DNA from 3 places in the Arthrobacter sp. NPDC092385 genome. Region 2 is predicted to be linked to each of the others. Evidence: riboswitches for the same ligand, from Rfam matches in the RefSeq annotation. Region 2 holds a riboswitch; each other region holds the start of a gene.
What was found. A riboswitch is a leader RNA that binds a small molecule or an ion and turns the genes downstream of it on or off. The one in region 2 is predicted to bind thiamine pyrophosphate.
Positions count from the first base shown of each region.

Region 1: it holds a riboswitch for thiamine pyrophosphate, as region 2 does, so the genes downstream of both, thiM (hydroxyethylthiazole kinase) here and ACIQCY_RS01425 (ECF transporter S component) in region 2, are expected to answer to the same signal.
Region 3: it holds a riboswitch for thiamine pyrophosphate, as region 2 does, so the genes downstream of both, thiD (bifunctional hydroxymethylpyrimidine kinase/phosphomethylpyrimidine kinase) here and ACIQCY_RS01425 (ECF transporter S component) in region 2, are expected to answer to the same signal.

Region 1 covers NZ_JBIVQL010000018.1:33,027-43,517, forward strand. The annotation lists gene ACIQCY_RS16555 (Rieske 2Fe-2S domain-containing protein) at 86-943, shown strand; gene ACIQCY_RS16560 (MDR family MFS transporter) at 953-2,482, opposite strand; gene ACIQCY_RS16565 (thioesterase family protein) at 2,792-3,568, shown strand; gene ACIQCY_RS16570 (DUF427 domain-containing protein) at 3,713-3,997, shown strand; gene ACIQCY_RS16575 (aldo/keto reductase) at 4,036-5,067, shown strand; TPP riboswitch at 5,156-5,254, shown strand; gene thiM (hydroxyethylthiazole kinase) at 5,294-6,166, shown strand; gene thiE (thiamine phosphate synthase) at 6,166-6,885, shown strand; gene ACIQCY_RS16590 (alpha/beta hydrolase) at 6,946-7,740, shown strand; gene ACIQCY_RS16595 (biotin/lipoate A/B protein ligase family protein) at 7,801-8,553, shown strand; gene ACIQCY_RS16600 (MBL fold metallo-hydrolase) at 8,599-9,228, opposite strand; gene ACIQCY_RS16605 (S-(hydroxymethyl)mycothiol dehydrogenase) at 9,228-10,313, opposite strand; gene ACIQCY_RS16610 (mycoredoxin) at 10,411-10,491, opposite strand, start outside.
Region 2 covers NZ_JBIVQL010000001.1:277,529-288,019, reverse strand. The annotation lists gene ACIQCY_RS01435 (energy-coupling factor transporter transmembrane component T family protein) at 1-686, opposite strand, end outside; gene ACIQCY_RS01430 (ABC transporter ATP-binding protein) at 683-2,173, opposite strand; gene ACIQCY_RS01425 (ECF transporter S component) at 2,170-2,778, opposite strand; TPP riboswitch at 2,842-2,965, opposite strand; gene ACIQCY_RS01420 (DUF4235 domain-containing protein) at 3,053-3,313, shown strand; gene ACIQCY_RS01415 (arsenic transporter) at 3,390-4,919, opposite strand; gene ACIQCY_RS01410 (low molecular weight phosphatase family protein) at 5,034-5,459, opposite strand; gene ACIQCY_RS01405 (ArsR/SmtB family transcription factor) at 5,509-5,793, opposite strand; gene ACIQCY_RS01400 (arsenate reductase ArsC) at 6,011-6,457, shown strand; gene ACIQCY_RS01395 (NAD(P)-binding protein) at 6,450-7,871, shown strand; gene ACIQCY_RS01390 (aromatic acid exporter family protein) at 7,958-9,073, opposite strand; gene ACIQCY_RS01385 (phosphatase PAP2 family protein) at 9,187-10,251, opposite strand; gene ACIQCY_RS01380 (VOC family protein) at 10,409-10,491, shown strand, end outside.
Region 3 covers NZ_JBIVQL010000010.1:94,627-105,117, reverse strand. The annotation lists gene obgE (GTPase ObgE) at 1-138, opposite strand, end outside; gene rpmA (50S ribosomal protein L27) at 257-517, opposite strand; gene rplU (50S ribosomal protein L21) at 575-883, opposite strand; gene thiD (bifunctional hydroxymethylpyrimidine kinase/phosphomethylpyrimidine kinase) at 1,125-2,708, opposite strand; TPP riboswitch at 2,699-2,812, opposite strand; gene ACIQCY_RS13745 (Rne/Rng family ribonuclease) at 2,917-6,369, opposite strand; gene dxs (1-deoxy-D-xylulose-5-phosphate synthase) at 6,814-8,787, opposite strand; gene ACIQCY_RS13735 (class I SAM-dependent RNA methyltransferase) at 8,910-10,292, opposite strand; gene ACIQCY_RS13730 (APC family permease) at 10,302-10,491, opposite strand, start outside.

The DNA.
Region 1 (10,491 bases), on a different contig from region 2:
TGCTGGAACGGTGGGGACGGAGTGGCGCCGCGGTCACCACCCGCTGGACCGGCGCACCGCCGTCCCGGATCAGAAGGAGCAACGCATGAATATCCTGCACACGATGCTGGACGGACTGGAGCACGCCAAATCGCTGGACAGGATCGCCGACCCCCTGGCCGCCGCGGTCAGCAAGGCCGTCAAACCGCGCGCCGTCCGCAACGTGCTCAGCGGTACCGCCATCGGCCACCACCTGCATCCCATGATGATCGTCGTCCCGTCGGGCGCCTGGAGCATGGCCTCGTTCCTGGACCTCGCCGGCGGCAGGAGCTCCCAAAAGGCGGCCGACCTCCTCGTCACCGTCGGGATCCTGTCGGCGGTCCCGACGGCGATCGCGGGCCTGCACGACTGGTCGGACACCCAGGAGAAGGAACGCCGCGTGGGCATCGTCCATGCCGCAGGAAACTCCCTCGCTCTGGCGCTCTACACGGCTTCCGCCGTGGCCAGGGCGAAGGACAAGCGCGCCCTCGGCGTCCTGCTCGGTCTCGGCGGGCTCGGGTCGATGCTGTTCAGCGCATACCTCGGCGGCCACCTGAGCTACGCGAGCGCCGTCAACGTGAACCGGACCGCCTGGCACGAGGCGCCCAAGGACTGGACGCGCGTGGCGAGCGACGCCGACGTCGTCGAGGGCGGACGGCACACGGTCGAGGCCAACGGCGTTCCCATCCTGCTGCTCCGCCACGAGGGACGGCTGACGGCGATGGACAGTGTCTGCAACCATCTCGGAGGGCCCCTGGAGAAGGGCACCATCGAGGACGGCTGCATCACCTGCCCCTGGCACCAGAGCATGTTCAGGCTCGACGACGGCAAGAACTACCGCGGCCCCGCCGCCGTGCCCCAGCCCGTCTACGAGACGCGCGTCACGAGCGACGGCTATATCGAACTGCGCCAGCCCGAGTCCTGACCCGAGCTCCTAGTGCAGGGGGGCCGGGGCGTCCCCGGTCTCCTCGGGTGCACGCACGAAGAACGAGGCGACGACGGCCAGCAGGAAGATGACGGCCCCGTACAGGAAGGCCGAGCGGATACCGCCCGCCAGCGCCGGCAGCTCGGCGACGCCCTCCGCGGCGAGGGCCGTGCTCTGGAGGGTCATCACCGAGATGAACAGCGCAGTGCCGGCCGCGCCGGCCAGCTGCTGTGCGGTCCCGAAGACGGCACTGCCGTGCGAGTACAGGCGCGGCTTGACGGACCCGAGGGCCGAGGTCAGCAGGGGAGTGAACATCAGGGCAAGGCCCACGCTGAGCAGGACATGCGCCACGAGCACGAGTGCCACGGGCGTGGTCTCGGTGAGCCGCGTCATCGACCAGAACACCGCGCTGACCAGCAGGGCTCCTGGGACGAGGAGCACCCGGGGGCCGCGGCGGTCGTAGATCCTGCCGACGACCGGTCCGAGGAGGCCCATCGCGAGGCCGCCGGGAAGGAGCAGCAGGCCGGAGGTGAGCGGATCCATGCCGAGGACGGTCTGGACGTAGATCGGGATCAGGATGATCGTTCCGAAGAGGGCCATCATGCTCACGGCGATCGCGACGATCGAGATGGTGAAGTTGCGCGAGGTGAAGACCCGGAGGTCGAGCAGCGCGGCACCGCGTCGCTGCAGCACGAGCTGGCGGGAGACGAAGGCGGCCAGCCCGAGGACGCCGGCGACGAGCGGGAGCCACGCGGGCACGGCACTGCCGGTCGAGGCCTCACCCAGCTGGCTGAGTCCGTAGATGATGCCGCCGAAGGCGACGGCGGACAGGATCACCGACGGCACGTCGATGGCGGACCTGCGGGGATCGGTCACGTTCTGCATCTTGGCCGACCCGATGGCGAGCGCCGCGAGCGAGATCGGCAGGACGAGCCAGAACATCCAGCGCCAGTCCAGCACGCTGAGGATCGCTCCGGAGATGGTGGGGCCGAGCGCGGGTGCCACGGAGATGACGATCGAGATGTTGCCCATGATCTTGCCCCGCGAGGCGGGCGGTACGAGGGTCATCACCGTGGTCATGAGCAGGGGCATCATGATCGCCGTCCCGCTCGCTTGGACCACGCGGCCCACCACCAGGACCCCGAAACCGGGTGCCAGGGCGGCGATGAGCGTGCCGAGGCTGAACAGGCCCATCGCGGCCATGAACACCGGGCGCGTGTTGAACCGCTGCAGCAGGAAACCGGTGATGGGGATGACGACGGCCATGGTCAGCATGAAGGCCGTGCTCAGCCACTGCCCCGCACCGACGGTGATGCCGAGGTCCTCGACGAGGCGCGGGATCGCGACGCCCATGATGGTCTCGTTGAGGATCACCACGAAGGCCGAGATCAGCAGGAGCGTGATGACCAGCCTGTCGCGGGCAGGCAGCGCGCCCGGCGCGCGGTCGCTCGTGGTGGCGGAGGGCGCGCCACCGGACGGGGCGAAGCCCTCGGGACTGGGAGTCGCGTCGGAGACGCGGGACGGGGGACTCTGGGTCATGGTGATCCGCTCGGTTCGATCTGCTGCGCGGCTGCGACGGACGTGATCCGCCCGGCTGCCGCGGTTGAATTCTGGGTGGGACCGGCACGCTGAATCGTTCGTCCGGTCAATCAACTGAACCCGGGATGTCCGGACTCTATTCCGGCCCGGCCTCGGTTCCTCGGTCCATCGGCCGGTCCGCGCCTCGAGGCGGGGACGAGCAGGTGCTCCACTAGCATAGGGCGGGTGCGACGCCCCGGGCCATGCCCCCGGGCATCCTTGTGCTGCCCGGCAGCCCACCCGGCATTCCCCGATGAAGGAGATCTCCCCGTGCCAGATTCTTTCTACCGCGACCTCGGTGGCGGAAGGTTCGAATCGACCGTTCACGCCCAGGGTGCCTGGAACCCGGAGGAGCAGCACATGGCTCCCATCTCCGGTCTCCTCACGCAATGCCTCCTCGAGTGCGAGCCCCGCGACGGCATGCAGCTCAGCCGGATCAGCTTCGACATCCTCGGGATGATCCCGGGTGGCGAGTTCGAGGTCTCCACCGCCGTCGTCCGGCCCGGGCGGACCATCGAACTGCTGGAGGCCCGGATGGAGGCGGGTGGGCGGACGGCGATCGTGGCGAGGGCCTGGCGGCTGGGCGCGCAGGACACGGCTGCCGTCACCGCGGTGGAGGATCCCCGCATGCCCGGCCCGGACGAGGCCGGTCCGCACGAGGCCATGACGGCGTGGCCCGGAGGCTTCATCCGTTCGCTCGAGGTCCGGGTCGTCCCGGGGCACCGCCCCGGCCGCGGGCAGGTGTGGATGCGGAATCCCTACTCGATGCTCGAGGAGCAGCCGACCTCCGACGTCGTGCGGCTCGTCGGCATGATGGATGCCGCCAACGGTATCGCCGCGCGTGTGCCGCCCGGAGGGGACAGCTGGATGTTCCCCAACGTGGACCTCCAGATCCACCTCCACCGCCTGCCCAGGGGCGAGTGGCTGGGGCTCGACACCCGCGTCACCTTCGGCGGGCACGGAGTAGGGCTGACCTCGAGCGTCGCGCACGATCTCGACGGGCCCTTTGGCCGCCTCGAGCAGATCCTGACCGTACGGAAGCTCTGACCGCGCCCGCCGGCCGCCGAAGGAGGCCCGCGCCCGGAATGCTCCGGCTGCCCTGGGAGTTGGGGAAGGTACCGCGCCCTCGCCGACAGGCAGCAGGCGCCACCGCGCTCACGCGAGCGCGGGAACCGTCGAGGAAGAGGAATCATGCCGAAAGCAATCTGGAACAACACGGTCATCGCGGAATCGGCGGAGACGGTGATGGTCGAGGGGAACCACTACTTCCCGCGGAACTCCATCTCGCAGGAGCACTTCGTACCGACCCGGACCCAGACCGTCTGCCACTGGAAGGGCACGGCGAGCTACTTCACGCTGGAGGTGGACGGTGAGCAGAACAAGGATGCGGCCTGGAGCTACCCGGAACCGAAAGAAGCAGCGGAGAACATCCGTGGTTACTACGCTTTCTGGAAGGGCGTCACGGTCAGCGAATGACCACCGCACAGGGCGCCGTCCACTGACGAAGGAGCACCATGGAGTACAGGAAACTCGGCAACAGCGGCACCTCGGTATCGCATCTCGCACTCGGCACGATGACCTTCGGCGCGGAATCGGACGAGGGCGTCTCGCACGCCATCCTGTCCGACTACGCGGCGGCGGGCGGCAACCTGATCGACACGGCCGACGTCTACACGGCCGGCACCTCCGAGGAGATCATCGGACGGTGGCTCGCCAGGAACCCTGCGGAGCGTGACCGGATGGTCCTGGCGTCCAAGGGCAGGTTCCCCATGGGCGAGGACGTCAACGACCTCGGACTGTCCCGGCGCCACCTCCGACGGGCGCTGGACGCCTCCCTGACGCGGCTCGGGGTGGACCACATCGACCTGTACCAGGTGCACTCGTGGGATCCGCTGACCCCGCTGGAGGAGACCCTCGGATTCCTCCACGAAGCGGTGGTCCAGGGCAAGATCGGCTACTACGGGTTCTCCAACTACACCGGCTGGCAGCTCACCAAGGCGGTCATGATCGCCCGCCAGCGGGGCTACTCCCTGCCGGTGACACTGCAGCCGCAGTACTCGCTGCTCGTACGCGAGATCGAGGCCGAGATCGTCCCGGCGGTACTCGACGCAGAGATGGGGATGCTGCCGTGGTCGCCCCTGGGCGGCGGCTGGCTGACCGGCAAGTACTCCCGCGACACCGAACCCACCGGTGCCACGCGGCTCGGGGAGAACCCGCAGCGCGGCATGGAGGCCTGGGAGAAGCGCAACGCCCAGGACCGGACGTGGCGGATCATCGATACCGTGACCGGCATCGCCGCCGAACGCGGCGTCAACGCCTCGCACGTCGCACTGGCCTGGGTCGCGGCGAAGCCCGCCGTGACCTCCGTGATCCTCGGAGCGCGCTCGCAGGAGCAGCTGGCGGACAACCTCGCGTCGGCGGACCTCGAGCTGACACCCGAAGAACTCGGCCGCCTCGACGACGTCAGCGCGCCCACGTTCAGCGACTACCCCTACGGAGGCCCCGGCAGGGAGCAGCGCAGCCGCCGAATCGAGGGCGGCCGCTGATCCCTGGGGCGGGTGCACGTGCCTGCTGCACGGGTGCCCGCCCTTCCGCCCCCGGCTTGGAAGCTCCGCGCCGAGGCGTTATCGTTCGAACAGCGACACGGGGTGTCCCTCCACGGGAGGGGCTGAGATGAGACCCGTCGAACCTGATCCAGCTCATACTGGCGAAGGGATGTCCTGCCGGGCCTTCGGTCCGTCCGTCCTTCCGCCCGACCGGCGAAAGGCAGCCATGACCGAGACACCTGCGCAGACACGCCCCCCAGCACCGGAGCGCGGCGCGTCGCCGCAGGACGGCCGGGTCACCGCCGAAGCATGCGCGGCACTGCTCGCGGACCTCCGGAACGCCTCGCCGCTGGTCCAGTGCGTCACCAATGCCGTCGTCACGAACTTCACCGCCAATGTCCTGCTCGCACTCGGCGCCGCTCCCGCCATGGTGGACATCCCCGGGGAGGCCGGCCAGTTCGCGCCCGTCGCCTCGGGGGTCCTCGTCAACCTCGGCACGCCGACCGACAGTCAGCGCGCAGCCATGCGTGAAGCTGCGGAGGCCGCCGGGTCTGCCGGCACCCCGTGGGTCCTCGACCCCGTCGCCGTGGGCTTCCTCTCCGTCCGGACCGACGCCGCGCGGCAGCTCGTCGCCCTCGGGCCCACGATCATCCGCGGCAATGCCTCCGAGATCATCGCCCTCGCGGGCGCGGGCGGCGGAGGACGCGGGGTGGACTCCACCGACGAGACCGCAGCGGCGCTCGACGCCGCCCGCGCGCTCGCGCAGCGCCACGGATCGGTCGTCGCGATCTCCGGTCCCGTCGACGCCGTCGTCCCCGCCCGCGGCGCGGTCATCCGGGTGGACAACGGCACTCCTCTGCTGACGCGCGTGACGGGCGGCGGCTGCGCGCTCGGCGCCGTCATGGCCGCCTTCGCCTCCCTCACACCGGATGCACTGCTCGCCGCGACCGCCGCCACCGGCGTCTACACGCTCGCCGCCGAGAAGGCCGCCGCACTTGCGGCGGGTCCCGGCACCTTCGCGCCCGCTTTCCTCGATGCGCTCGCCGCCATCACGCCGGCCGACGTCGTGCAGGGCCTGAACCTCCCGGACGGCGACTGATGCCGCGGCCGCTCCCGGCGTCTTACCTGCCGCTCTATCTCGTGACCGACACGCTGCTGAGTACTCCGCGGACCGTCCCGGATGTCGTCGCGGCCGCGGTGGCGGGCGGTGCGACGTGCGTGCAGGTGCGGGACAAGCACGCGGGGGGCCGCGACCTTCTCACCCTCCTGGTCGCGGTGGCCGAGGCCGTCGGCGATCGCGTGCCCGTCCTGGTCGACGACCGGGTCGACGTGTACCTGGCGGCACGCGAGCAGGGTGCCCCGGTCCATGGCGTGCATGTGGGCCAGTCCGACCTTCCGGCCGGCCTCGTGCGGAGCGTCGTCGGCCCCGACGCCGTCGTCGGCCTGAGTGCTGCCACCGCGGAGCAGTTCGCCGTCGCCCACGCCCTGCCGCCCGGCACCGTGGACTATCTCGGGGTGGGCGCCGTGCACGCCACCGCGACAAAGCCGGACCATCCGACGCCGCTCGGCGTCGACGGCTTCGCCCGCCTGGCAGGGGCTTCCGCCCTTCCCTGTGTGGCGATCGGGGGCATCGACGCCGCCGACGCCGCTCCGCTGCGCCGGGCGGGTGCGGCGGGGATCGCCGTCGTGTCCGCCCTGTGCGCGGCTCCTGATCCTGCAGAAGCCGCCCGGTCCCTGCTCGGCGCCTGGAACTCCTGGGCGCCGGGCGAAGACCCGGTGCCGGGGCTACCTGTTCGGGCGTTCCGCGCCCGCTGCTAGCCGACTTCGCGGTTGACGGCAACCGGGATCACGGCATGCCCGAAAACCTAGAATCCGTGTGTGGCAACGAGGAGATCCGTGCTTGCCGGTGCGATGATCGCGCCGCTCCTCGTGGCTGCGACGGCCTGCGAGGGAGGACCCATGGAGACAGGACAGCCTGAGGATACGAAGGATCCCGCCGTGCTCACCGCCCGCCCCGGCGCCGCGGACCCCGGCCCGGCGACCATGACGGGGGTGAGCGCGCTCGGTGTCGCGGGGACCAGGGACCCGATCGTGTACGTCCCGGAATCCCTGGCCACCGATGAGCCGGTCCCGCTGCTCGTGGCACTCCACGGTGCCGGCGGGGACGCGCAGGGCGGCCTGTCCGTCCTGCGCGCGGCGGCGGAGCAGCTCGGGATCGTCATCCTCGCGCCGGCGTCGCGGGGCGGCACGTGGGACGCCATCCGTGGTGGGTTCGGACCGGACACGGCGGTCATCGACAGGGCGCTCGAGGAGGTCTTCTCGTTCGTCCCGGTGGACCCGGAGCGGATCGGGGTGGCCGGCTTCTCCGACGGCGCGTCCTACGCGCTGGGACTCGGGCTGGCGAACGGCGACCTCTTCCGCAAGGTGGTCGCGTTCTCGCCCGGATTCGTCCCGCCCGGGCCGCAGAACGGACAGCCGGCCGTCTTCGTCTCCCACGGCACCGAGGACACCGTCCTCCCGATCGATGCCACGAGCCGGCGCGTGGTCCCGGCCCTCAAGCGGCGCGGCTACGAGGTGGTGTACCGGGAGTTCGACGGGCCGCACACCGTGCCGGCGGCCATCGCGATCGAGGCAGGGCTCTGGCTCGACTGGACGCCCCTGCCGACACCCTGACGCCTCCGTGCGACAGGCCGAGGGGCGCGCCCGGCACAACCGACTGCCTACGATGGCCGGATGAGCAATCCGTGGAAGGGCGCCGGCGAACTGGCGCTCGTCGTCGACCCGGTATCGGCTGATGCGGCTGCAGAACTCGAGCGCGGGATCGCGCTCCTGCGCGATGTCGCCGCAGGTGTGCGGCCCCCTACCCTCCGCCTCTACCGGCCGAGCCCGACCGTCGCCTTCGGGCAGCGGGACGCGCGGCTCCCGGGATTCGACGGGGCGAGTGCAGCCTCCGCGGACCAGGGTTTCGTGCCGCTCGTGAGGCGGGCCGGCGGGCGGGCGGCCGCCTACCATCGGGGCTGCCTGGTCGTCGACCACATCGAACCCGCGCACGACGCCGTGGCCGGCACGCGCGCCCGCTTCGCCGCCTTCGGGGACTTCTTCGCCGGGGTGCTCGCCGACGTCGGACTCGACGCGCAGGTGGGCGAGGTGCCGGGCGAGTACTGCCCGGGCGAGTTCAGCGTGCACGGACGGCAGGACGGCGTTCCCGCACTCAAGCTCGTGGGCACGGCCCAGCGGGTGGTCGCCGGCGCGTGGCTGTTCTCCTCGGTGATCGTCGTCGAGGACTCGGCGCCCCTCCGCGCCGTCCTCACCGACGTCTACGCGGCCCTGGGGCTCCCGTGGCGGCCTGCCACCGCGGGAGCGGCCGAGGACCTCGTTGCCGGGGTGACGGTGGGCGACGTCGAGGATTCGCTGCTGGCCGCGTACACCGCGGCGGTCCGCCTCGATGCGCATGCCCCTGCACCCGCGGCGTCCCGCCCGTCCTGAAGGGGCGTCCCGCCCGTCCTGAACGGAGGACGGAACGCCCGGGTGTCAGTGGCCGCGCGCGATCCATTCGTCGAGGTGCGGTGCCTCGTCTCCGATCGTCGTGCTGTCCCCGTGGCCGGTGCGCGCGATCGTGTCCGGCGGCAGGGTCAGCAGCCTGGTGCGGATGGACTCGATGATCGTCGGGAAGTCGCTGAAGGAACGTCCGGTGGCGCCCGGTCCGCCCTGGAAGAGCGTGTCGCCCGTGAAGACGGTGCCGGCCTCCTCGAGGTAGTAGCAGACGGATCCGGGGGAGTGTCCGGGCGTGTGCAGGGCGGTCAGGGTCACGCCGGCCACCTCGATCGTGTCGCCGTCGGCGATGGACTGGTCGGGGCTCAGCTCCGGGAACACCATGTTCCAGAGCTCCCGGTCGCCGTCGTGGAGGTAGATCGGCGCGTGCACGACGTCGAAGAGGTCGCCGACCGCGCGGATGTGGTCGTCGTGCGCGTGCGTCAGGAGGATCGCCCGGACGACGCGCCCGTTGATCTGGTCGATGATCGCGGCGGCATCGTGCGGCGCGTCGATCACGACGCATTCCTCGTCGTCGCCCACGATCCACACGTTGTTGTCGACGTCCCAGGTGCCGCCGTCGAGCGAGAAGGTGCCCGAGGTGACGAGGTGCTCCACCCTCGCGGCCATCAGAGCTCCACCACCGAGCGGAGCACGGCGCCGCCGTGCATCTTCTCGAAGGCTTCCTCGACCTGGTCCAGGCGGATGCGCTCGGTGACGAACGCGTCGAGATCGAGGTTTCCCTGCAGGTAGTGGCTGACCAGCATCGGGAAGTCCCGGCTGGGCAGGCAGTCCCCGTACCAGGAGGACTTGAGGGATCCGCCGCGTCCGAAGACGTCGAGCAGCGGAAGCTCGATGGTCATCTCTGGCGTGGGGACCCCGACGAGCACCACGGTCCCGGCGAGGTCGCGGGCGTAGAACGCCTGCTTGTAGGTCTCGGGACGCCCGACGGCGTCGATCACGACGTCGGCCCCGTTCCCGCCGGTGAGGGCCCGGATGGCTTCCACGGGGTCCTCGGCCCTGGAGTTCAGGACGTGCGTCGCCCCGAGGCCCTTCGCGAGCTCGAGCTTCCGGTCGTCGATGTCGACGGCGATGATCGTGGTGGCTCCCGCGAGCTTCGCACCGGCGACGGCCGCGATCCCCACGCCGCCGCACCCGATGACGGCGACCGAGTCGCCGCGCGAGACGTTGCCCGTGTTGATGGCGGCGCCGATCCCGGCCATGACGCCGCAGCCGAGCAGCCCGACCGCCGCGGCATCCGCTGCTGGATCCACCTTGGTGCACTGGCCCGCGGCCACGAGGGTCTTCTCGGCGAAAGCGCCGATCCCGAGCGCGGGGGAGAGGACGGTGCCGTCCTCGAGCGTCATCTTCTGCGTGGCATTGTGCGTGTCGAAGCAGTACTGGGGCTCGCCCCGACGGCATGCCCTGCACTCGCCGCAGACCGCACGCCAGTTGAGGATGACGCGGTCGCCGGGGGCCACGGTCGTGACGTCGTCGCCGACGGCGCTCACGACGCCGGTGGCCTCATGGCCCAGCAGGAACGGGAACTCGTCGTTGATGCCGCCCTGCTTGTAGTGCAGGTCGGTGTGGCAGACGCCGCAGGTGAGGATGTCGACGAGCGCCTCACCGGGCCCCGGGTCCGGGACCAGGATGGTCTCGATGGTGGCGGGGGCATCCTTCGCCCGCACCACGACGCCCTGAACTTTGTGCACCATGTCTTCGCTGTCCTTCCGCTGGGAGCGGTGGCCCGGAGAACGGAGCCACCGCTCCCAGCATATGGGGGACGGACGCGGTGCGCGGAGGTCGCCCGGGCTAGACGGCGACCCTGGCCCTGACCTCTGCCACGGAGGGGTTCGTGGCGGTGCTGCCGTCCGGGAAGATCACGGTGGGCAC
Region 2 (10,491 bases):
GTCCGCGCCCACGTGCGCGTCCCGCCGCCGAATCCGCGCGCCTCCATCGCGGTCGCGAGCCGCGTGGCGCGCCGGATGGCCTGCACGATGAGCCCGAAGGACTGCCCCAGCAGGTTCCGGGTGCGGGCGACGACGGACCCGTCCGAGCCGATGCCCCGGGCGTGGCGCGCGAGCCCGAGTGTCTCCCACTGCTCCACCAGCAGGCCGACGAGCCTCAGCGATGCCAGGCCGCCGAGCACGAAGCGGTGCGGCAGGTGCAGTTTCTGCGCGAGGGCATCGGCCAGGTCGGTGGGGTCGGTGGTGAGGAGGATGAAGATGCCCGGCAGCGCGAGCGCCAGGCCCCTCAGCCCCACGGCGGTGCCCGCGGCCACCGATCCCTCGGTGAAGAGGAGGGGCCCGACGTCGAGCAGGACCGCGCCGCTCTTCTCCGCCAGCAGGGCGGTCCCGTAGGCGCCGACCACGGCCGCGACCAGCAGGGGCCAGATACGCCGCGCCAGGCCCACCACACTGATGCCCAGCAGCGGCATGAGGGCGAGCTCCGAGGCGAGCACCACCGCGGCACTGACCCAGTCGATGCTCGCCATCAGGGCGAACGTGATGACCGTGGCGGCGAACAGCTTGGACACCGGATTGGCCCGCACGAGGGTCTTCCCGGTCAGGACCGGCGTCAGGTAGTCGCTGCTCATCGGGACACCAGCCGTCCCGCTCCACCGATGATGTGCAGCGATGCTCCGCCGAGCGCGCCGATGAAGTCGGCGTCGTGCGTCACGGAGAGGACGGCCACGCCGTCGTCGATCAGTTCGCGCAGCAGGGTGACGAGTTCGGCCCAGGTCCCGGCGTCCTGGCCGAAGGTGGGCTCGTCCAGGATGAGGATGCGCGGGGCTGTGGCGAGCATCGTCGCGACCGACAGGCGGCGCTTCTCCCCGCCGGACAGTGTGAACGGATTGGCCTTCAGCAGATGGGTGAGCCGGAGCCGCTCGGCCAGCTCGGCGATGCGCCGGGGGTCCGCGCTCCCGCTGACCCTCCTCGGCCCGAACTCGAGTTCCTCCGCGACGCTCGCCGTGAGGAACTGGTGCTCGGGCTCCTGGAAGACCGTGCCGATGCGCTGCACGAGCTGGGAGGAGCGCCAGCGGAACGGGTTCCTCCCGGCCTCGCCGGCGAGCCGGGCGGACGCCTCGAGCGTCCCGGCCCGCGGACGGAGGAGGCCGCCGAGCGTGAGCGCCGCCGTCGACTTCCCCGCACCGTTCGGCCCGGTGATGCTCAGGGCCTCCGCAGCGCGCACCTCGAGCCCGAGGTCCTCCACGGCGGCCGGCCCGCGCTTCGTCCTGGCCACGGCCAGGCCGTGCGCCGAGAGGAGCACCTCCCCGCCGCCGCCGGGCACCCGCCCGCCCACGGGAGGCCGGAGGCCCGGGACCCATACGCCTGCCGCCGCGAGCCGGCTTCGCGTCTCCTCCCGGCTGAGCACGGTTGCCGGGGCACCGTCCGCGAGGACACCGCCCTCGGCATCGAGCACGATCACGCGATCGACGACGTCGGCCCACACCGCCACACGGTGCTCCACGACCACGAGCGTCGCCCCGGTCCGCTCGAGGACCCGGACGACGGCGTCGCGTACCTCCAGCACGCCGTCGGGGTCGAGGTTCGCGGTGGGTTCGTCGAGCAGGAGCAGGCCGGGTTCCATCGCGAGCACGGACGCGAGCGCGAGGCGCTGTTTCTGCCCGCCGGACAGCGCGGTGGTGGGGTGGTCGAGCGGGAGGTCCAGGCCGACGTCGTCGAGCGCCCGTCCCACGCGCTGCCAGATCTCCTCCCGCGGCACGGCGAGGTTCTCGGCAGCGAAGGCCACCTCGTCGCCCACGCGCGCCAGCACGACCTGCGTCTCCGGATCCTGCAGGACGAGCCCTGCGCGTCCCCGCGCCGTAGCGGGCGGGGCGCCGTCAAGCAGGAGCTCACCCTCCTGCTCGCCCTCGTCGTTGGTGCCGAGCACCCCGGCCAGGCCGTGCAGCACGGTGGATTTTCCCGCGCCGGACGCCCCGAGGAGCAGGACCCGCTCCCCCGGCTGGATGTCGAGGTCCAGCCGGCGCGCAGCGAACGCCTTCCTGCCGGCATGGCGCCAGCCCCATCCCCGGGCGCGGACGTGCACCGCTCCCGGGGATAGCGCGTCGACTGGTGTCACACGTCCGCCGTGCGGCCCGCGGCGAAGGAGGACAGCACGCCCGTCTTCGCGAGGCCGCGCATGGCGAGCCAGGACAGCAGGCCGGCGATGACGACGCCGGAGATGGCGGCGAACACGGTGTAGAGGACCTTGAACTCGATGGTCCACAGCGCGTTGTACATGATGTTCTCGCTGATCGCGAGGGCGAGCCCCGCTGCGAGGCCCGCCAGCAGTGCCACGGGCAGGTTCCACTTCCGGTACAGGAACAGCAGGAAGACCAGCTCGGCCCCGAGTCCCTGGATGAGCCCGGAGACGAGGACGAGGATGCCGAACTGGGTGCCGATGAGCGCCGAGACCGCGGCCGCGAGCACCTCGCAGTAGAGGGCGGCGCCGGGCTTCCGGATGATCAGCCCGCCGAGCACTCCCGCGATCAGCCAGCCGCCCGAGTAGAGGCCCGCCAGGGGCGGGAAGCCGGCGGTGAGCACGCTGATGCCCGAGTAGCCGGCCGACCAGGCGAAGAACAGGACGCCGACGGCGACCGCGATGACCGAGGCCACCACGATGTCGACGACGCGCCACTGGTTGGTGCGCGGAGAGGTGCCCTTGAGGGCCGTTGGTGATGCCATGGTGATGTCCTCCTGAGGTACAGGAGGGGAGAGTGCCGGACTGCCGTTGAAGCAGCATCCGTGCACTCTGAGAACTCGACTCCCTTCGCCGGTACTAGCCGGATCAGGTTCGAGGGTCTGCGGCGGTCCGCACTCTCAGCGCCCGTTCCGCAGCCTGCTGCGAATCGGCGCTCCCCTGTCGTTTGTTGGTTGAGCGCTACCGATCCTACACCTGCGGAGGGGCGTGGGCCGCGGCTAGGCTAGGCCCAGGACTATCGGACTAGAAGGAGAAACCATGAACGTGGTGTTCAAATTGCTCGGCGCCGGCATGAGCGTGGGTGCGGGCTTCGTCGGGACCAAGCTCGTCGACTTCCTGTGGGAGAAGATCACCGGTGAGGCCCCGCCCAAGAGCAAGGACGGGCTGGAGAACACCCTGCGCTCGGCCCTCGTGTTCGCCGTGATCTCGGGTGCGGTCAGCACGACCATCCAGGTGCTCACCAACCGCTCGACGCAGAAGGCGATCGACCGCTTCTCGAAGACACGCGACCTGACCTGAGCCCTTCCCGGCAGGGGTGCAGGAGGGGCGCCCGCCGTTTCGCGTACGGGGTACGCGGCGGGCCCCCTCCTGGCGCTCAGGTGCCGATGATGGTGAGCCATCCGGCGAGGGCGAGGAGGGTGATGACGAGCACGGGGATGGTCAGCACGATGCCGATCCGGAAGTACTGGCCCCAGCCGATGTGGATGCCCTTGCGGTCCAGGACGTGCAGCCAGAGCAGGGTCGCGAGGCTGCCGATAGGGGTGATCTTCGGCCCGAGGTCGGAGCCGATGACGTTGGCGTAGATCATGGCTTCCTGAGTCAGCCCGGCAGCTCCTGCGGAGCCGATGGCCAACGATGCGATGAGGACGGTGGGCAGGTTGTTCATCAGGGACGCGAGGACGGCGACGATGACGCCGACGCCGAGTGCGGTGATGAGTACCCCGCCGGTGCCGATGGTGGAGAAGACGCTGGCGAGCTCGTCGGTCAGGCCCTGGTTCCGCAGCCCGTAGACGACCAGGTACATGCCGATGGAGAACAGGACGATCTGCCAGGGCGCTTCCTTCAGGATCCGTGGAACGGAGATCCTCCCGTGCGGGAGGGCGGCCGCGCCACCCTGTGCAGATCCTTCATCACCCCGGTCCGAATCGGCGGGGGCGCGGGTGACCGGCATACCGTGAGGACGTGCCGTCGACCGGTGGGACGCACCGACCGTCTCGTAGTCGGGGTCCGCTGCCCGTTCGGCGCCTTCAGGTGATCCTGGCGTCGATCCCGGCACTGCGGACGCGCCGGTGAGGGTGCTGGTCCGGGGGAAGAGGAAGGCCGGCCGGCGGGAGGCGACGATCATCAGGACGACGGCTCCGGCTCCCGCGACGGCGGAGAGTGGGATGTGCAGTGGTTCGGCGGCGAAGTAGCCCACGAGCAGGACCCCGAGGATCACCCAGCCGGCCCTGAACGTCAGCGGGTCCGCGATGGCGGACTTCGGACTGGCGAGGACGGCGACGTCGTAGCGGCGTGGGATCGCTGTGCGGAAGAACAGGAGCAGGACGCCGAGGCTGGCCGCGACGGACACGATGCCGACCGGGACCATCACGGCCGCGTAGCGGGCGAAGCCGATGTCGAAGAAGTCCGCGGTGACGATGTTGACCAGGTTCGATACGACCAGGGGCAGGCTGCCGGCGTCGGAGATGAACCCGCACGCGATGATGAACCCGAGGGACGCCCTGGCAGGGAATTTCAGGGCCAGGAGCATCTGGATGACGATCGGCGTGAGGATCAGCGCCGCCCCGTCATTCGCGAACACCGCCGCGATCGCTGCCCCGAGCAGGACGATGAGCGTGAACAGCAGTCGCCCGTCACCCCTGCCCCACCGTGCGACGTGCAGCGCTGCCCAGGTGAAGAACCCGGACTCGTCGAGGATCAGGGAGATGATGACGATCGCCACGAACGCGAACGTCGCATTCCACACGATGTCCCAGACGACGGGGATGTCGGACAGGCTCACCACCGTGGTGATGAGGGCCACCGCCGCACCACCGAGGGCGGACCAGCCGATGCCGAGGCCTCGGGGCTGCCAGATGACCAGGGTCAGGGTGGCGAGGAAGATCAGGATGGCGACCACAGTCATGGCAGCAGGACTCCTTATGGGAGGAACACGCGGGAGGAACTCACGGAAGAGGGCAGGGAAGGGCCTGGAGACGAAGCAGATGGGACCGGCTGCCGACGACCGCGTCGGCACTGGTCAGCTACGGGCCATCAGGGTGGCGTGCAGGGCTGTGACGCGTTCGAGGATGTCGTCGCGGACCAGGCGCATGCGTTCGATGCCGTCGATACCGCGGTCGCCGGGCTCGTCGGTCTCCCAGCGCTCGTACAGAGTGCCCTCGACCTCGTCGACCTGCGCTTCAGCACCGAGGATGACCACGAGGTCCGCTTGGCTCTGGTCCGCGACGGTGGTCGGACGAGGCACGTTCTGGCTGATGTCCACCCCCACCTCCGCCAGGACCTCGGCCGAGAGGCCGTTGACCGCGGAGCCCGGCTTCGACCCGGCCGACGCCGTCGCCACGGAGTCCCCGGCGACCTTGTCCATGAGCCCGGCGGCCATCTGGGACTTGCCGCCGTTCTTCACGCACACGAACAGGACGGAGGGCTTGTCGGCCTTGGAACTCACAGGGATTCTCGATTCTTCTGGGCGGGCAGGGGCCCGGAGAGGTCAGGGGTCACCGGGGTTCGGTGAGGATGCCGGCGAGGGAGTCCAGGGCGCCGGGCACGATCGAGAAATACGCCCACACACCGCGCTTCTCACGATGCAGGATGCCTGCGTCGACAAGGATCTTCAGGTGATGCGACACGGTCGGTTGCCCGAGATCCAGCGGCTCGGTGAGGTCACAGACGCATGCCTCGTTCCCGACGCTCGAGGAGATCAGCGAGATCAGGCGCAGACGGTTCGGATCGGCGATCGCCTTGAACTGCCTCGCCAGTTCCTCGGCCCGGTCCGCGCTCATCGCAGGAGCCCCCGACGGCACGCAGCAGGGGACCTCTTCACCCGCAGCATCAGGGGCCGCTTCGGCGGCTCCGGTCGCTGCGAGGTCCGCTGTCCTGGGCTCGGAGATCGTCGTCATACACCCACCGTACCTCGACATTGACAATCATCGATATATCTCCCCATACTCGACATCGAAACCTGTCGATCTCCGCACAGGCGCTGAACAAAGGATCACCATGAGCATCGAGACGACCACCGAGGGCAGGAAGCCGTCGGTTTTGTTCGTCTGCGTCCACAACGCAGGACGTTCGCAGATGGCCGCCGCATACCTGGACCACCTCTCCGAGGGGCGCATCGAGGTTCTGTCCGCCGGGTCCCAGCCCGCCGATCAGGTCAACCCGGCGGCGGTCGAGGCCATGCAGGAAGAGGGCATCGACATCACCGCCGAGACCCCGAAGGTCCTCACCGCCGAGGCCGTGAAGGCTTCCGACGTCGTCGTCACGATGGGCTGCGGGGATGAGTGCCCGTACTTCCCGGGCAAGCGGTACGAGGACTGGGTGCTCGAGGATCCCGCCGGGAAGGGTGTCGAGTCCGTCCGCCCGATCCGCGACGAGATCAAGGGCCGCATCCAGCAGCTCATCAGCGAACTCCTGCCCACCGACGGGACCACCGCTCATGCCTGAGGCCACCCCCGGAACACGCTCCGCCACCGGCTGTGGTGCGACCGGCCTTCCGGTCGCCGTCATCGGCGCTGGACCCATCGGCCTCTCGGCGGCCGCCAACCTGCTCGAGCAGGGCCTGACTCCGATCGTGTTCGAGCAGGGGCCCGGCGTCGGTGCGGCGATCCGGCAGTGGGGGCACATCCGCCTGTTCTCGCCCTGGGAGTACGACATCGACCCCGCAGCCCGCCGGCTGCTTGAACCCACCGGTTGGACCGAACCGCGCCGTACCGCACTGCCGTACGGCCGGGAACTGGTGGAGTCCTACCTCGAACCCCTCGCCGCCATCCCAGCCATCACCGATGCCCTCCACTTCGACAGCCGGGTCATCGCAGTCACCCGCCTCGGCATGGACAAGACCCGCAGCAAGGACCGCGACACCACACCGTTCCTCGTCCGGGTCACAGCACCCGGGGGCACCACGGACCACCTCGTGCGAGCCGTCATCGACGCCTCCGGCACCTGGAGCCGACCCAACCCGCTCGGACAGGCCGGACTGACGGCACCCGGGGAAGGCGCGGCATCCCGATTCATCACCGGTCCGTTGCCTGACGTCGTCGGCGCTGAACGGGGACGGTTCGCAGGCAGGACGGTCATGGTCGTCGGCGCCGGCCACTCCGCTGCGAACACCCTGATCAACCTCGGTCAGGTCGCCCGGAACGAGCCCGGCACCCGCATCCTCTGGGCCGTCCGCGGCAGTGCGTCGGCCCAACGCCTCTACGGCGGCGAGGACCTCGACGGCCTGCCCGCCCGCGGCGCACTCGGCAGCCGCCTGAGGACCCTCGTCAGGGACGGCGTCGTCGAACTCATCGCCGGCTTCGCCATCACCTCGCTCACCGGGACCGGATCGGCCCTCGCCGTCACGGCGTCGACGCCGGACGGTCCCCGCACCGTCGACGTCGACGTCCTCGTGCCCGCCACCGGGTTCCGCCCCGATCTCGACATGCTGCGCGAGCTCCGCCTCGAACTGGATCCGGCTGTCGAAGCACCCCGTGCCCTCGGGCCCCTGATCGACCCGGAATTCCATTCCTGCGGAACAGTCCCAGCCCACGGCGCCGACGTCCTGGCGCATCCCGAGAAGGACTTCTATCTCGTCGGGATGAAGTCCTACGGGCGAGCCCCCACATTCCTGCTGGCCACCGGGTATGAGCAGGTCCGTTCCGTCACCGCCGCGATCGCGGGTGACCTCGAGGCTGCCTCCCGCCTGCAACTCGAGCTGCCCGGGACGGGTGTCTGCAGCACGGACCTGGACTCCGCAGCCGGCGCAGCTCCGGCAGATGTCCCGGATGCCGGCGGATGCTGCTCGGCGCCGCAGCTCCTCAGCATCGGATTCCCCACCGGCGCGGCACACGGACGGTCCGGCGACCCCGACCGCTGATCGGACCGGGGCCGGAACGGCCGGGGGACGGACCAGCGCCAGGCGTGCGCACCGTCCGTGAAGCGCATCGCGGACCGGCCCTCACCCTAGATGTGACGGTCGGGCGTCACCGCCTGCAGGATACGGTGCAGGCTCATCGCGATCGCGGCTGCTGCCCCGAAGGGGATATCGCGGGACGAGGCCTCGTACGCTGCGGCTTCGAGCGCTGCGAGGCTGCTCTCGGCTGCCTGGAACGTCTCGGCGTCGTTCTCCTCCACCGTCCACAGATCGAGCACATCCCCGACAGCGGTGAAGGCCTCCCGCAGGGGCGGGCGGACCGCGTTCGGCAGGGGGTGCTCACGGGACGTCCCATGGAGCGCATCCTGCAGCATGTTCGTGATGTTGAGGGTATGGAATGCGACGACCTCCAGGACTTCGACATGGCGGTAGTCGCGGCGCACGTCCCGCGGGTGGAAGCGCCGTCGGACGTTTCCCTTCCGGCTCTCGTCCGCGTACTGCAGGGCCTCCCGCGCGTTGCGGGCCGACTCCGTGAGCTCGTCCCGCCGCTGCGCCCAGCGCGGGTCATCCGCAGCCCAGTCCTCGTCCAGCGCCTCGCCCATCTCCTGGAGCTGCCGCGCGGCCGCCCTGCGGAGCCGGCTCATCTGTCCCACCGCGTCGTCGAGATTGAGTGGTGGCAGGATGAGCGCGCTGACGGCCAGCCCGACGCCGACCCCGACAACCGTCTGGACGAAGTACCCCAGCGAGTACCCGAGGTTGTCGTTGCCCAGGATCAGGACGAACAGTCCGGCGGAGGCGATACCGGATCCGCCGCCCGCCGTCCTCTTCAGGGCACCTGCCAGAAGCACACCCATCCCGACGACGAAGGCGATCGTCAGCCCATCGGGCTCCCCCGCCCACATCGCGATGTGGGCCAGTACGATCCCGATGGTGAGGCCGATGACGGTCTGCAGCCCGGACCTGAGCGTGCCGGCGACGGTCGGGTACATCGCGAGCAGCGCACCCAGGGGCGCGTAGTACGGGTAGCGGGAAGCCTCACCGGGAATGGCCAGAGCGATGATCCAGGCGAGCGCGGCGGCGAGCGCTGCCTTGCCCGCGAGGAGGAGCTGGGGATTGACCACGGCTGCGCGGAGGCGATCGTCCAGATGGCTGTTCAGGCGGGCCGCGAGAACGCCACGGCCGGGAAGGATTCTGTTCTTGGCCATCTCCGCAGTATGGCATCTGCCCCTGAGCGGGCCCTGCATGCCCGCGGCGGTCAGGGCGCGGCCCGCGGCCGGACGCCACGCACGGAGCCCGGGACGGAGCTCCGGGCCGGCAGCTAGAGGGTGCTTCCCGCCGGGACCTTCATCTCCTGCGGGGAGGAGATACCGCTCGTCAGTCCCGGTCTGGTCGCCCTCAGTGCCAGCCAGGTGGCCAGCGCGCCCAGCGCCGCACCGGCCATGACGTCGACCAGGTAGTGCCACCCGAAGTAGATGGTGGCGAGGGCGGTGAGCAGCACGTAGGCCCAGAGGAGCACCCGGAGGACGAGCGGCACTCGGATCAGGTGCGCGACGAGGGCGGCGGTCACGACCACGGAGACGTGGAGGGAGGCGAAGGCGGCGATGCCGTGCACGGACTCCGTGGCGTGCGGATCGTCGAGGACGCGCACCCGGTTCCGGTACAGGGAGTCCGCGAGTTCGGTCACGGCGGTGTCGGGAAGGTCGGTGAAGTGCTTCCGCTCGACGAAGACCGGGCCCAGGGAGGGCAGCACGTAGTAGCTCGCCGCACCGAGGATCCAGTTGAAGGACAACGCGCTCACGTACCAGGCACCGTGGGAGACCTGCCGGGACCAGACGAGGGCCGCGGCAACCGATGCGGGGACGAACATGAGGTAGGACACGTACACGGCGGACAGGACGTGCGCACTGATGCCCGTACCGAGCAGTTGCTGCAGCGCATCCCCGGGATGGTGTCCGCCGGTCAGCCAGCGATCACTCGCCTGCAGGAGCGGATCGGTGACCCGTTCGCGGACGAACGGCAGGAAGCTCTTCATGTTGCGGTACGAGACGTATGCGAGATAGAAGGTGACCAGCCCCAGGAAGGTGGCCAGGATTCGTGGCACGGGCCAGCTGCTGCGGAATTCGGCCAGTGCGACGCGGGGGACGTTCCGCAGGCCGGGCCGCCCGAGCAGGGTGCGCGGAGCGATGTCCGCCAGGATCATCGCGACGAGGAGCGCGGGCAGCCGCACGTAGCTGGGACCGAGGAAACCATCCGGGTCACGCAGGGGCAATCCGAAAGCCACGGCCGTCAGTACGGTGAGGGCGGTGAAGGATGCCGCCACCGTGAGGGGCACGCGGAACAGTCCTGGTGGAAACCGCGCCGACGCCGTGGTATTTAACTCCATCAGATACTTCTAGCACCTCCTGGCGCCTTTGGGTGCAATTGCCGGCGGTTGCGTGGCCTGTTTGCCGGGTCCTCCGCCGATTCCGCCGGTGGCCGGCACCAGCCGCACGAGGCTGTGGCACCTTCTCCAACCCTCGCGGACGGGCCATACTGGCGGCATGAGCATCCTCAGCACGCAGCAGATCCTCGACGCCGGCCTCGGTGACTGGCGGAAGCTGGCGCGGGCCCTCCACGCCCGCTT
Region 3 (10,491 bases), on a different contig from region 2:
GACGTCGCCGCCGTCGCCGCCGTTGCCGCCGTCGGGCCCACCGAGGGGCTTGAACTTCTCGCGGTGGACGGACACGCAGCCGTGGCCACCCGTGCCTCCGGATACGTGCAGGACTACGCGGTCAACGAAGCTCGCCACGTTGGTCTCCTTCTACAAATGCTTCACTGTGCCGGGTCTGGCCGGCTTAAAAGAAGGTGGGGCGAGCCGTAGAGGCTCACCCCACCCGAATGCTTTGGTGCATCGTGCGCCGGCAGAATTACTCTGCTGCGGCGCCTACGATGTTGACGACCTTGCGTCCGCGACGGGTACCGAATTCGACGGCACCTGCCTCGAGCGCGAACAGGGTGTCGTCGCCGCCGCGGCCGACGTTGGCGCCCGGGTGGAAGTGGGTGCCGCGCTGGCGGACGATGATCTCGCCGGCCTTGACGACCTGGCCGCCGAAGCGCTTCACGCCGAGGAACTGAGCGTTCGAGTCGCGACCGTTGCGAGTGGAGCTTGCGCCCTTCTTATGTGCCATGAGTTATGCCTGCCTTCGCTGAAGTGTCTTGCGGAACCGATCGGTAGCCCGAAGGGACTACGCGATGCCTGTGATTTTGACGCGGGTCAGTTCCGAACGGTGACCCTGGCGCTTCTTGTAGCCGGTCTTGTTCTTGAACTTCTGGATGACAATCTTCGGTCCACGAAGATTCTCGACGATCTCGGCAGTGACGGTGATCTTCTCGAGGTCCTCCGCTGCGGAGGTGATCTTGGCGCCGTCTACCAGAAGGAGGGCGGGGAGCTTGAACGTGCTTCCTGCCTGACCGGTGACGCGGTCAAGGGTAACGAGGTCTCCTACAGAAACCTTTTCTTGGCGGCCGCCTGCGCGGACAATCGCGTACACCACTTGGGAACTCACTTCTCTCGACATTCTTGACTTCTGATGAAAAAACCTGGGTGCGCCTCGGCAGCAATCCGGGAGGTTGCTCCTCGTGCCGAGCCCGCGCCGCGTATCCTCGACACCGCAGCCCGGGAGCTGCTCGTGCCTGATGGACAACCTGCACGGTCTGCTGACTGCACAGTCTGCAAGGCCTGCGCTGCTGCCGCCGGACATGCCGGTTAACAGGCGAGTGCACCGAGGGTCCAGATTACGCCAGTACGGCGTCTTCCCGCAAATCAGCGGGCCGGGGCGCGGCGCCCGGGCCGTGGACCCGAGGAGCGTCGAAGAAATCGCGCTCGTACACGGCGGACCATCGGAACGCCCTCAGCATGGCATCCTTGCCGGCTGCCGAGGCACTCCTGTGCGCGCGGTCCACGATCTGCTTCGCCTGCGCCGTCGCCGCCGCGAAGGCGGGGTCCGCGTAGGTGGCGATCCACTCCGCATAGGGGTGGTCTCCGCCGTGGTGGCCGGGCTCCTGATGGTCGCCTTCACGGACTTTCTCCTGCACGTGGTCGCCCACGGCGGCGTAGAGCCAGAAGCACGGCAGCACGGCCGCGACGAGCTCGGCGTACGAGCCGCGGGCGGCGACGGCCGCCAGGTGGTCGCAGTAGGCGCGCGTGACGGGACCGGCTGCTCCCTCGCCGAAGCGGAAGCCCGTCTCCCGCGCCAGCCACGTCCTGTGGAGCTCGGCCTCGGTCCGCAGGCACGACGTCGCGGAGGCCAGCCAGAACAGCTGCTCGTCCTCGGAGGGGGCCATGGCTGCCGCCCGGGCGAGCACGCCCGAGTACTCCCTGAGGTAGAGGGCGTCCTGCTGCAGGTAGTAGGCGAAGTCCGCTGCCGGCAGGCTGCCCCGAATCATCCCGGCGACGAATCCGAGCCCGAGGATCTCCCCGCGGATCGCGGCGGTGTCCCGCCAGGCGAGATCGGTGAAGCGCTGCAGCATGCGCGGATCCTGGGCGGAGTGGAAATGGTGGACGGGCCCGCTGCCGTTCCCGACGTCGAGCAGGTCGGCGGCCTCGAGTGCCCCCTCGAGCCAGAACTTGGCCTCCCGCACCGCCTGGGACCAGTCCCCTCCCACGGCCTGCCTCGTCGCGATGGCCGACGACAGGGAGCATCCCGTCCCGTGCGTGTTCGTCGTCCCGACCCGCCGGCCGTCGAAGACCAGGGCGTCCGCGGCGTCCGTCCCGGGGACGAGGAGCGCGTCCGGGCACCGCTCCCCCGGCAGATGCCCGCCCTTCACCAGCACGCTCGTGCCGAGCTGCTCCGCGAGGGCGCTGCCCTGCTCCAGTGCCTCGGGCCAGGACCGCGCCTGCCCGGCTCCGACGAGCACTGCGAGTTCCGCGATATTGGGGGTGACGAGCGAGGCACGGCGGGCGAGGTCGACGACGGCGCGCACGGCGTCGTCGTCGAGTAGCCGGGCGCCGCTCGTGGCGACCATGACGGGATCGAGCACCACGACGGGAGGACGGGCGTCGTCGAGCCACTCGGCGACGCAGCGGGCGATGCCGGCGCTGCCGAGCATGCCGATCTTCACGGCGTCGATGGCGACGTCGCCGGCCACCGCGTCGAGTTGCTGCCGCAGGAATGCCACGGGCGGGGTGTGCACTCCGGTGACGCCGAGGGTGTTCTGCGCGGTCAGCGCCGTCACGACGGCCATCGCATAGCCACCGCCGGCGCTGATGCTCTTGATGTCCGCCTGGATACCGGCGCCGCCGCTGGGATCCGAACCGGCGATGCTGAGGATATTGGGAATCCTGGAGCGTGAGCTCCTCGATGCACGGGCAGTTTCCATGGCGACATCCCTCCGCTAGGCCTCGGGCGCCGCGCGCCCACTAGATCAGGTTCGACGGGTTTGATCTCAGCCCTGCATCCGGCAGGGCACCCCGTGTCGGGATCCAGCCTATAGCAGCGGGCACGGCCCGGCTGCAGACGGCGAAGGCCGGAGTCCTCTCGGACTCCGGCCTTCGCGGCCCGTACGGGACGGGGCGGTCCCGGTGTTCCTACAGCTCCGAGGCGGGCACACCCACGCCGAAGATCAGGGGCTCGGCTGCGGACGGCTCAGGCCTCCGCGCGAGGGCCGGAGCCTTGGCGACGTGCCGCGTCCCCGAGTGCTCGGCGGGCGCCTCGGGAGCCTGCGTCTCGATCGTCGTGTCCGCTGCACCCTGGGCGCTGCGCGCCACCCGCCGGCGCGGACGCGTGCGGCGGGCCGGTCCTGCGGCCGGTTCCGCAGCGGGTGCGGCCACCGGAAGCTCCGGCGCCTTCCCGCCGTCGGACTCGCCTGCCTCCGGCGCGGGCTCGCCTGCCTGCGGCACGGACCCGACAGACTGCGGCGCGGGGGCGGGCGCGGGCGCATCGGCACCTGCACCGGCGCCATCGGCTGCCGGCTTCCTGTTGAACGCCTCGCTGAGGCTGTCCAGCGTCAGGCGTGTCGACGGCGCCTCCTGGGAGTCCTGCACCTCCTGGCGGCGGTTGTCCGCACGGGGCAGCGTCACCGTCTCGCCGTTGATGGTCAGGACGGCTTCGGTCACCTGGATGTCCGCTGGAGCGTCCGGTTCCCCGGCCGGCTCCTCGTGGGCGTGGTGCGTGGCGGCCGCGATGGTCGCGAGTGCCGCACGGGCTGCCTCCGCCTTCGCTGCACGGTCGGCGCTCTCCGCGACGGGCGCTGCGGGCTGGACGACGGCGGCGTCCTCCTGCTGTCCGCCCCGGCCCCGGTTCCGCTTGCGTTCGCTCCGGGACATCTTCTCCTGGCGCGCCTGCTGCTGGTCCTGCACAGGCGTGTGGCTGCGGTGCTCCACGGGTTCCATGTGCGTGACCACACCGCGGCCCGCACAGTGCTCGCAGTCCTCCCCGAAGACCTCGAGCAGGCCGGTGCCCATGCGCTTGCGCGTCATCTGCACGAGCCCGAGCGAGGTCACCTCGGCGACCTGGTGCTTGGTCCTGTCCCGGCCGAGGCACTCGACGAGGCGGCGCAGCACGAGGTCGCGGTTCGCCTCGAGGACCATGTCGATGAAGTCGATCACGATGATCCCGCCGATGTCGCGGAGCCGCAGCTGGCGGACGACCTCCTCGGCCGCCTCCAGGTTGTTCTTGGTGACGGTCTCCTCGAGGTTGCCGCCGCTGCCGGTGAACTTGCCGGTGTTGACGTCGACCACGGTCATGGCCTCGGTGCGGTCGATCACGAGCGAACCGCCCGAGGGCAGGAAGACCTTGCGCTCCAGTGCCTTCGAGATCTGCTCGTCGATGCGTGAGGCCGCGAAGATGTCCTCGTCGCTCGTCCACTTCTCGAGCCTGCCGACGAGGTCCGGCGCCACGTACATGACGTAGGCCTCGATGGTGTCCCAGGCCTCCTCGCCGGAGACGACGAGCTTGGAGAAGTCCTCGTTGAAGACGTCGCGGACGACCTTGATGGTGAGGTCGGGCTCGCCGTACAGCAGCTCGGGCGCCAGGGTCTTGGTCGAGCCCGCCTTGCGCTCGATCTCCTCCCACTGAGCCCGCAGCCGGTTGATGTCGTGCGTGAGCTCCTCCTCGCTGGCACCCTCGGCCGCGGTCCGGACGATCACGCCCGCGTTCTCGGGCAGGCGGTCCTTGAGGATCCGCTTGAGGCGGTTGCGCTCGACGTCGGGCAGCTTGCGCGAGATGCCGGTCATGGAGCCGCCGGGCACGTACACGAGGTAGCGGCCGGGCAGCGAGATCTGGCTCGTCAGCCGGGCGCCCTTGTGGCCCACCGGGTCCTTGGTGACCTGCACGAGCACGGGGTCGCCGGACTTCAGCGCGAGCTCGATGCGGCGCGGCTGGCCTTCGAGGCGCGCAGCGTCCCAGTTGACCTCACCGGCGTAGAGCACGGCGTTGCGGCCGCGTCCGATGTCCACGAACGCCGCTTCCATGCTGGGCAGCACGTTCTGCACCTTGCCCACGTACACGTTGCCGATCAGCGAGTCCTGCTGCGTCTTCGACACGAAGTGCTCGGCCAGGATGCCGTCCTCGAGCACGCCGATCTGGATCCTGTCGTCGCGCTGGCGCACGATCATCTGGCGGTCCACGGACTCGCGGCGCGCAAGGAACTCCGCCTCGGTGATGACCTGGCGGCGGCGGCCGGTGTCCCGTGACTCGCGACGGCGCTGCTTCTTGGCCTCGAGCCGCGTGGAGCCGCGGACGCTGGTCACGCGGTCGGAGACGGGCTCGCTGGCCTGCCGCGGAGCGCGCACGCGGGTGACGGTGTTGGGCGGGTCGTCGTCCTCGCCGCCGGACAGCTCGAGATCCTGGTCGCCGCGACGACGACGGCGGCGACGGCGTGAGGTCACTCCCGCGCTGTCCTCCGGTCCGCTGGAGCGCGGGCGCTCGTCGGAGCCCTCGGCGTCGGCCTCGTCCGTCTCTGCTTCCACCCGGCCCGCTTCAGCCTGGCCCGCGTCGCCGCGGGTGCGGTTCCTGCTGCGGCGGCTCCGACGCGACCGGCGGCCGGACTCCTCGGATTCCTCCTCCTCCGTGTCCTCCTCCGGGGACGGCGCGATCCTGACGGACGGCACGGCGACGGCGGTGAGGTCCGGGGCGTGGAACAGCAGGGAGAGCGGTGACTCGGGGACGGCGAACGGGTCGAAGCGGTTCTCCGGCTCCGATTCGTCCTGAGCGGCGTCCTCGGGCGCGGCACCGGGCGATTCCTGGGGTTCCTCGGCGGCGGCCGAGGTGGAGCCGGCGGCGGGTTCGGAGGCCGGTCGTGCGGTGCGGTCGGCAGGGGCAGCGGCATCGGGTGCTGCGGCGGCGTCGACGGCGGCGGCGGAGCGTGTCCCGTCGGCCTGGACGGCGCCATCGGTCTGGACGGCGCCTTCGGCCTGCACGGGCTCCGACGCCCTGCGGGTGCGGGTCCTGGTCGAGGTGCGGCGAGTCCGTGCCGGCTTCTCGGCGGAGGATGCATCGGCCTCCGTGCTGTCCGTGGTCGCAGCGTCTCCTGGTGCAGGCAGGGCCTCGGTGGTCGCCGCTTCGGGGGCGGGGACGGGGACTGGTGCACCGGCGGCGGTCTCTGCGACGGCGGGCTCTGCGACGGCGGGCTGCTCGACCGGGCGGGCGGGGCCGGCTTCGGCCGTGGCGGCACGACGGCGGGTGCGGGGCGCGCGGGCGGGAGCGGCCGGCGCGGCGTCGGACCCGGCCGGCGAACCAGCCGTGACACCTGTCGGCACGTCGTCGGACGGGGAGGAGGATCCGGCGGGAGCCTCGGCGGCGGTCTCGTCGGTGACGACGACCGGCTTACGGACCCTGGTGGCCCTCTTGCGGACGGGCTCGGCGGCGGCCGCCGCCTCGGGCGACGGCTCCGGCACCCTGGGTGGCGCTCCGGCCGGTGCGCTGGCGGTGCGGCGCTTCCGCGGCGCCTTCACCGGAGCAACCTGCTCCTGGGGTTCCTGCACGGCAGCGGATGCTTCCGCGACGTTCTGTTCGTTCCCCTGCTGTTCTGACTGATCCATGGGTACTCGCTCCAAGCCCCTGCGGCACCGTCCACATTCCAGCGCCCTTCAGGGCGGTATGTCGGCCGGCCGCGGGCCCTTCGCCCGGCGGCTGACCGGAAGTCGTTGTCATGTCGTCCGAGGTCACACCGGCATTGGGGTGCGGAATCACTCGGCGACCAGTGGCGCTTTTCCAACTCAGCCGCCCGTATGGACGGTGGGTCCCGCCAGCGGATTCCGCCTCCTTCCGCCGACGTGGCGGACTCGGTAGGACGGAAGCATCGCTCGTGGAACGGAAGCCTGTCACTGGACCGGCGCGAGAATGTGGTTCCCCCGCCAGCCTTCGCCATTGTCTCACATCGCCTTCCGGAAGGGGCCCCGGTCGGGCCGGACCCGCCGGGAACGGGCCGACGACCACGCACGCGCAGTACCGTCCGCGGTTCCCGCCGTGGACGGTACCGACGATCAGTGCTTCGGGAGTTGCCCCGTGGCGGGTGCATGGTCGCCGGCGAGCGGCCGGGCGACCGGGACCTTCGTGCCCAGGACCTGCGCGACGACGTCGTGCGTGATCTTCTGGGCGGTCAGGCCCACGCGCTCGAGGACCTGGTTCCGCGAACCGTGGTCGAGGAACTCGACCGGGAGGCCCACCTCGTTGAGCGCCGTGTCGACGCCGGCCGAGCGCATCTCCTGGCGGATCCTCGAGCCGACACCGCCGGCGCGCACGCCGTCCTCGATGACGATCACGATGCGGTGCTCGGCGGCCAGGTCGATCACCGATCGGCGGACCGGCAGGAGCCAGCGGGGATCGATCACGGTGGAGCTGATGCCCTGCGCCCCGAGCCTGTTGGACACATCGAGCGCGAGTTCGCTCATCGCCCCCACGCTGACGATGAGGACGTCGTTGGAGCTCGAGCCGGCAGGCCTGCGGGAGAGTACGTCGACGCCGTCGTCGAGGCGCTCGATCGCCTCGACCTCCGCGCCGACGGACCCCTTGGAGTAGCGGACCACGCTGGGGGCGTCGGAGATGGCGACGGCCTCGCGCAGTTCCTCACGCAGCCGGGAGGCGTCGCGCGGAGCGGCGAGATGCAGCCCGGGGACGGCCTGCAGCATGGCCAGGTCCCACATGCCGTGGTGGCTCGCGCCGTCGGGCCCGGTGACGCCGGAGCGGTCGAGGACCACCGTCACGCCCGCCCTGTGCAGGGCGACGTCCATCAGGAGCTGATCGAACGCGCGGTTCAGGAAGGTCGCGTAGAGGGCGATCACCGGGTGCAGGCCGCCGAAGGCCATGCCGGCGGCACTGGTCAGCGCGTGCTGCTCGGCGATGCCGACGTCGAACACGCGGTCGGGGTGCCGGGCGGCGAAGCGGTGCAGGCCGACCGGGATGAGCATGGCGCCGGTGATGCCCACGATATCGGGGCGCTCGTCGGCGATGTCGGCGATCTCGTTCGCGAAGACGGAGGTCCAGGACTGCTGGCCGCCGGCGCCGACGGGCTCACCCGTCTCGGGGTCGATGATGCCGACGGCGTGGAACTGGTCGGCCTCGTGCGCACGGGCCGGGGCGTAACCGTGGCCCTTCTCCGTGATCGCGTGGACGATCACGGGCCCCTCGTAGTTCTTGGCGAGCTGCAAAGCCTGCTCCACGGCGGACGGGTCGTGGCCGTCCACGGGACCCACGTACTTCATGCCGAGGTCCTCGAAGAGCCCCTGCGGCGCCCACCAGTCCTTGATGCCCTTCTTCATGGCGTGCAGGCTCTTGTAGCTGAACTCGCCGACCGTGCCGCCGTTCAGCATGCGCTGCTTGAACCAGTCGAGGGTGCGCTCGTAGCGGCGGTGCGTCCGCACGGAGTCGAGGGTGGGACGCAGGGAGGCGAGGTAGTCCGCCACGCCGCCGATGGTCGGGGCGTAGGAACGGCCGTTGTCGTTGACCACGATCACGACCCGCCGACGCTTGTCCGCGGCGATGTTGTTGATCGCCTCCCAGGCCATCCCGCCTGTCAGGGCACCGTCGCCGACGAGCACGACGGTGTAGCGGTCGCCCTCACCGTTGAGCACCCGCGCGCGGGAGATGCCGTCCGCCCAGGAGAGCGAGGAGGAGGCGTGGGAGCTCTCGACGACGTCGTGCACGGACTCGGCCCGCGACGGATAGCCGGACAGCCCGCCCTGCTGGCGCAGGGTGCTGAAGTCCTGGCGTCCGGTCACGAGCTTGTGCACGTAGGACTGGTGCCCGGTGTCGAAGATGACGCTGTCACGCGGCGAGTCGAAGACGCGGTGGATGCCGAGCGTGAGCTCGACGACCCCGAGGTTGGGGCCGAGGTGCCCGCCGGTGCGTGAGACGTTGCTGACCAGGAAGGTCCGGATCTCCTTCGCGAGCGCGGCCAGTTGCGCTTCGCTGAGCTTGCTCAGGTCCTGCGGGCCGTGGATCGTCTCCAAGAGTCCCATCGGCGCCTCCTCGGTTCGTTCGGCGTGGCGAGAGATCGCCCTCGATTCCATTAACTCTAACGTTCGGGGTCCGGAGGGGGTGCCATCGGCGGCACCCTCCGCCGGACCGGGCCGGTCCTCGCTCAGGCCGGCGGCGGCAGGAGGCGCGCGAAGGACTCCATGTGGTGGGTGTGCGGGTAGAGGTCGAACACCCGCAGCGTGTCGAGGGACCAGCCGGCGGCGAGGAAGTAGCCGAGGTCGCGCGAGAACGACGCCGGATCGCAGGACACGTAGCCCACGACCCTCGGGCGGGCCTCCACGATCTGCCGGACGACCTTCTTCCCGGCTCCCGCCCGCGGCGGGTCGAGCAGGACGGCGTCGAGGGGTTCGCTCCAGCGTCGGAGCACGGCGTCCACCCGGCCCTGCACGATGGCCACCTGGTCCTGGCCGTGCAGGTTGCGGCGGGCATCGCGGCTCGTCCCGGGGGACCCCTCGACCGACAGCACGGCACCCTCCGGCCCCACGGCGCGGGCGAGCGGCACGGTGAACAGACCGGCACCTGCGTACAGGTCGGCGAGGCGCTCCCCGGCCGCGGGCTGGAGGCCGTCGAGGACGGCGGAGACCAGGGCCTCGGGCGCTCCGCGGTGGATCTGCCAGAAACCGGCCCCCGTGACGCGGTAGTCGGTCCCCAGGACGCTCTCCTGGAGCCAGGTCCGCCCTGTCATCCGCTGCACCGCGCCGGACTCCGGCTCGAGCACGCCCACCGACGCGCCGTCGATCGAGTTCGCCACGGCTGCGACCCGGCGCGGGGAGGTCCCGGCAGCGGGCACCAGCAGGACGAGGGGCTCTCCCCCACCGGAGGGCACGGCGACGTCGACCCGCTCGATGCCGCTGAGGTCCAGGGTCCACAGGCGCAGGTCGTTGACGGCCGCGACGGCCAGCGGCATCTCCCGGACCGGGAGCACCTCGTGCGAGCGGTGCAGGTGCATCGCGAGGCGGCCGGCGGAGTCGACCGCGAAGGCCGCGCGCGTGCGCCAGCCCAGGCCGTCGTCGGCTTCGCCCGGAGCGGGCTCCGCGACCACCGGACGTTCGGTCTTCGCCAGGCGCGACAGCTGTTCCTCGAAGATCGCGGCCTTCAGGCGCCGCTGCTCGTCCAGGCCGATGTGCCCGAACTCGGCGCCGCCGACGGCGGACCGTCCCTTGGCTGCGGCCTTCAGGGCATCGGCGAGGGGCCAGGGGTGGGGCACCCGGTGGGGAGACGCCTCGAGCACCTCGACGACGTCGGCGCGCCAGAAGCTGGCGTCGTCGTCGGTCTCGGTGAAACGCACGCGCACCCGCTCCCCCGGCAGCGCGTGCCGCACGAACACCACGCGGCCCTCGTGCCGGGCCACGAAGTGGCCGCCGTGTGCCGGCCGCTCGACGGTCAGCTCCGCGGTGCCGGCCGGACCGCCGGTGTGGACGGTGCCGGCCGGAAGGGCCTCTTCCGGCCTGGCGGTGGACGGGTCAGCGGCTGGTTGGTCGGTCATGGTGTCTTCCTACTTCAGGTCCTGATAGATCTGGGCCGCGTCGGAGGACGCGAGCTGCCACGGCACGCTGGCGACCATGACCCCCGGCACGTAGTGCAGGCGCGCCTTGATGCGCAGGGCGGTCTGGTTGTGCACCAGTTGCTCCCACCACCTTCCCACCACGTACTCGGGGATGTAGACCACGATCAGATCCCGCGGT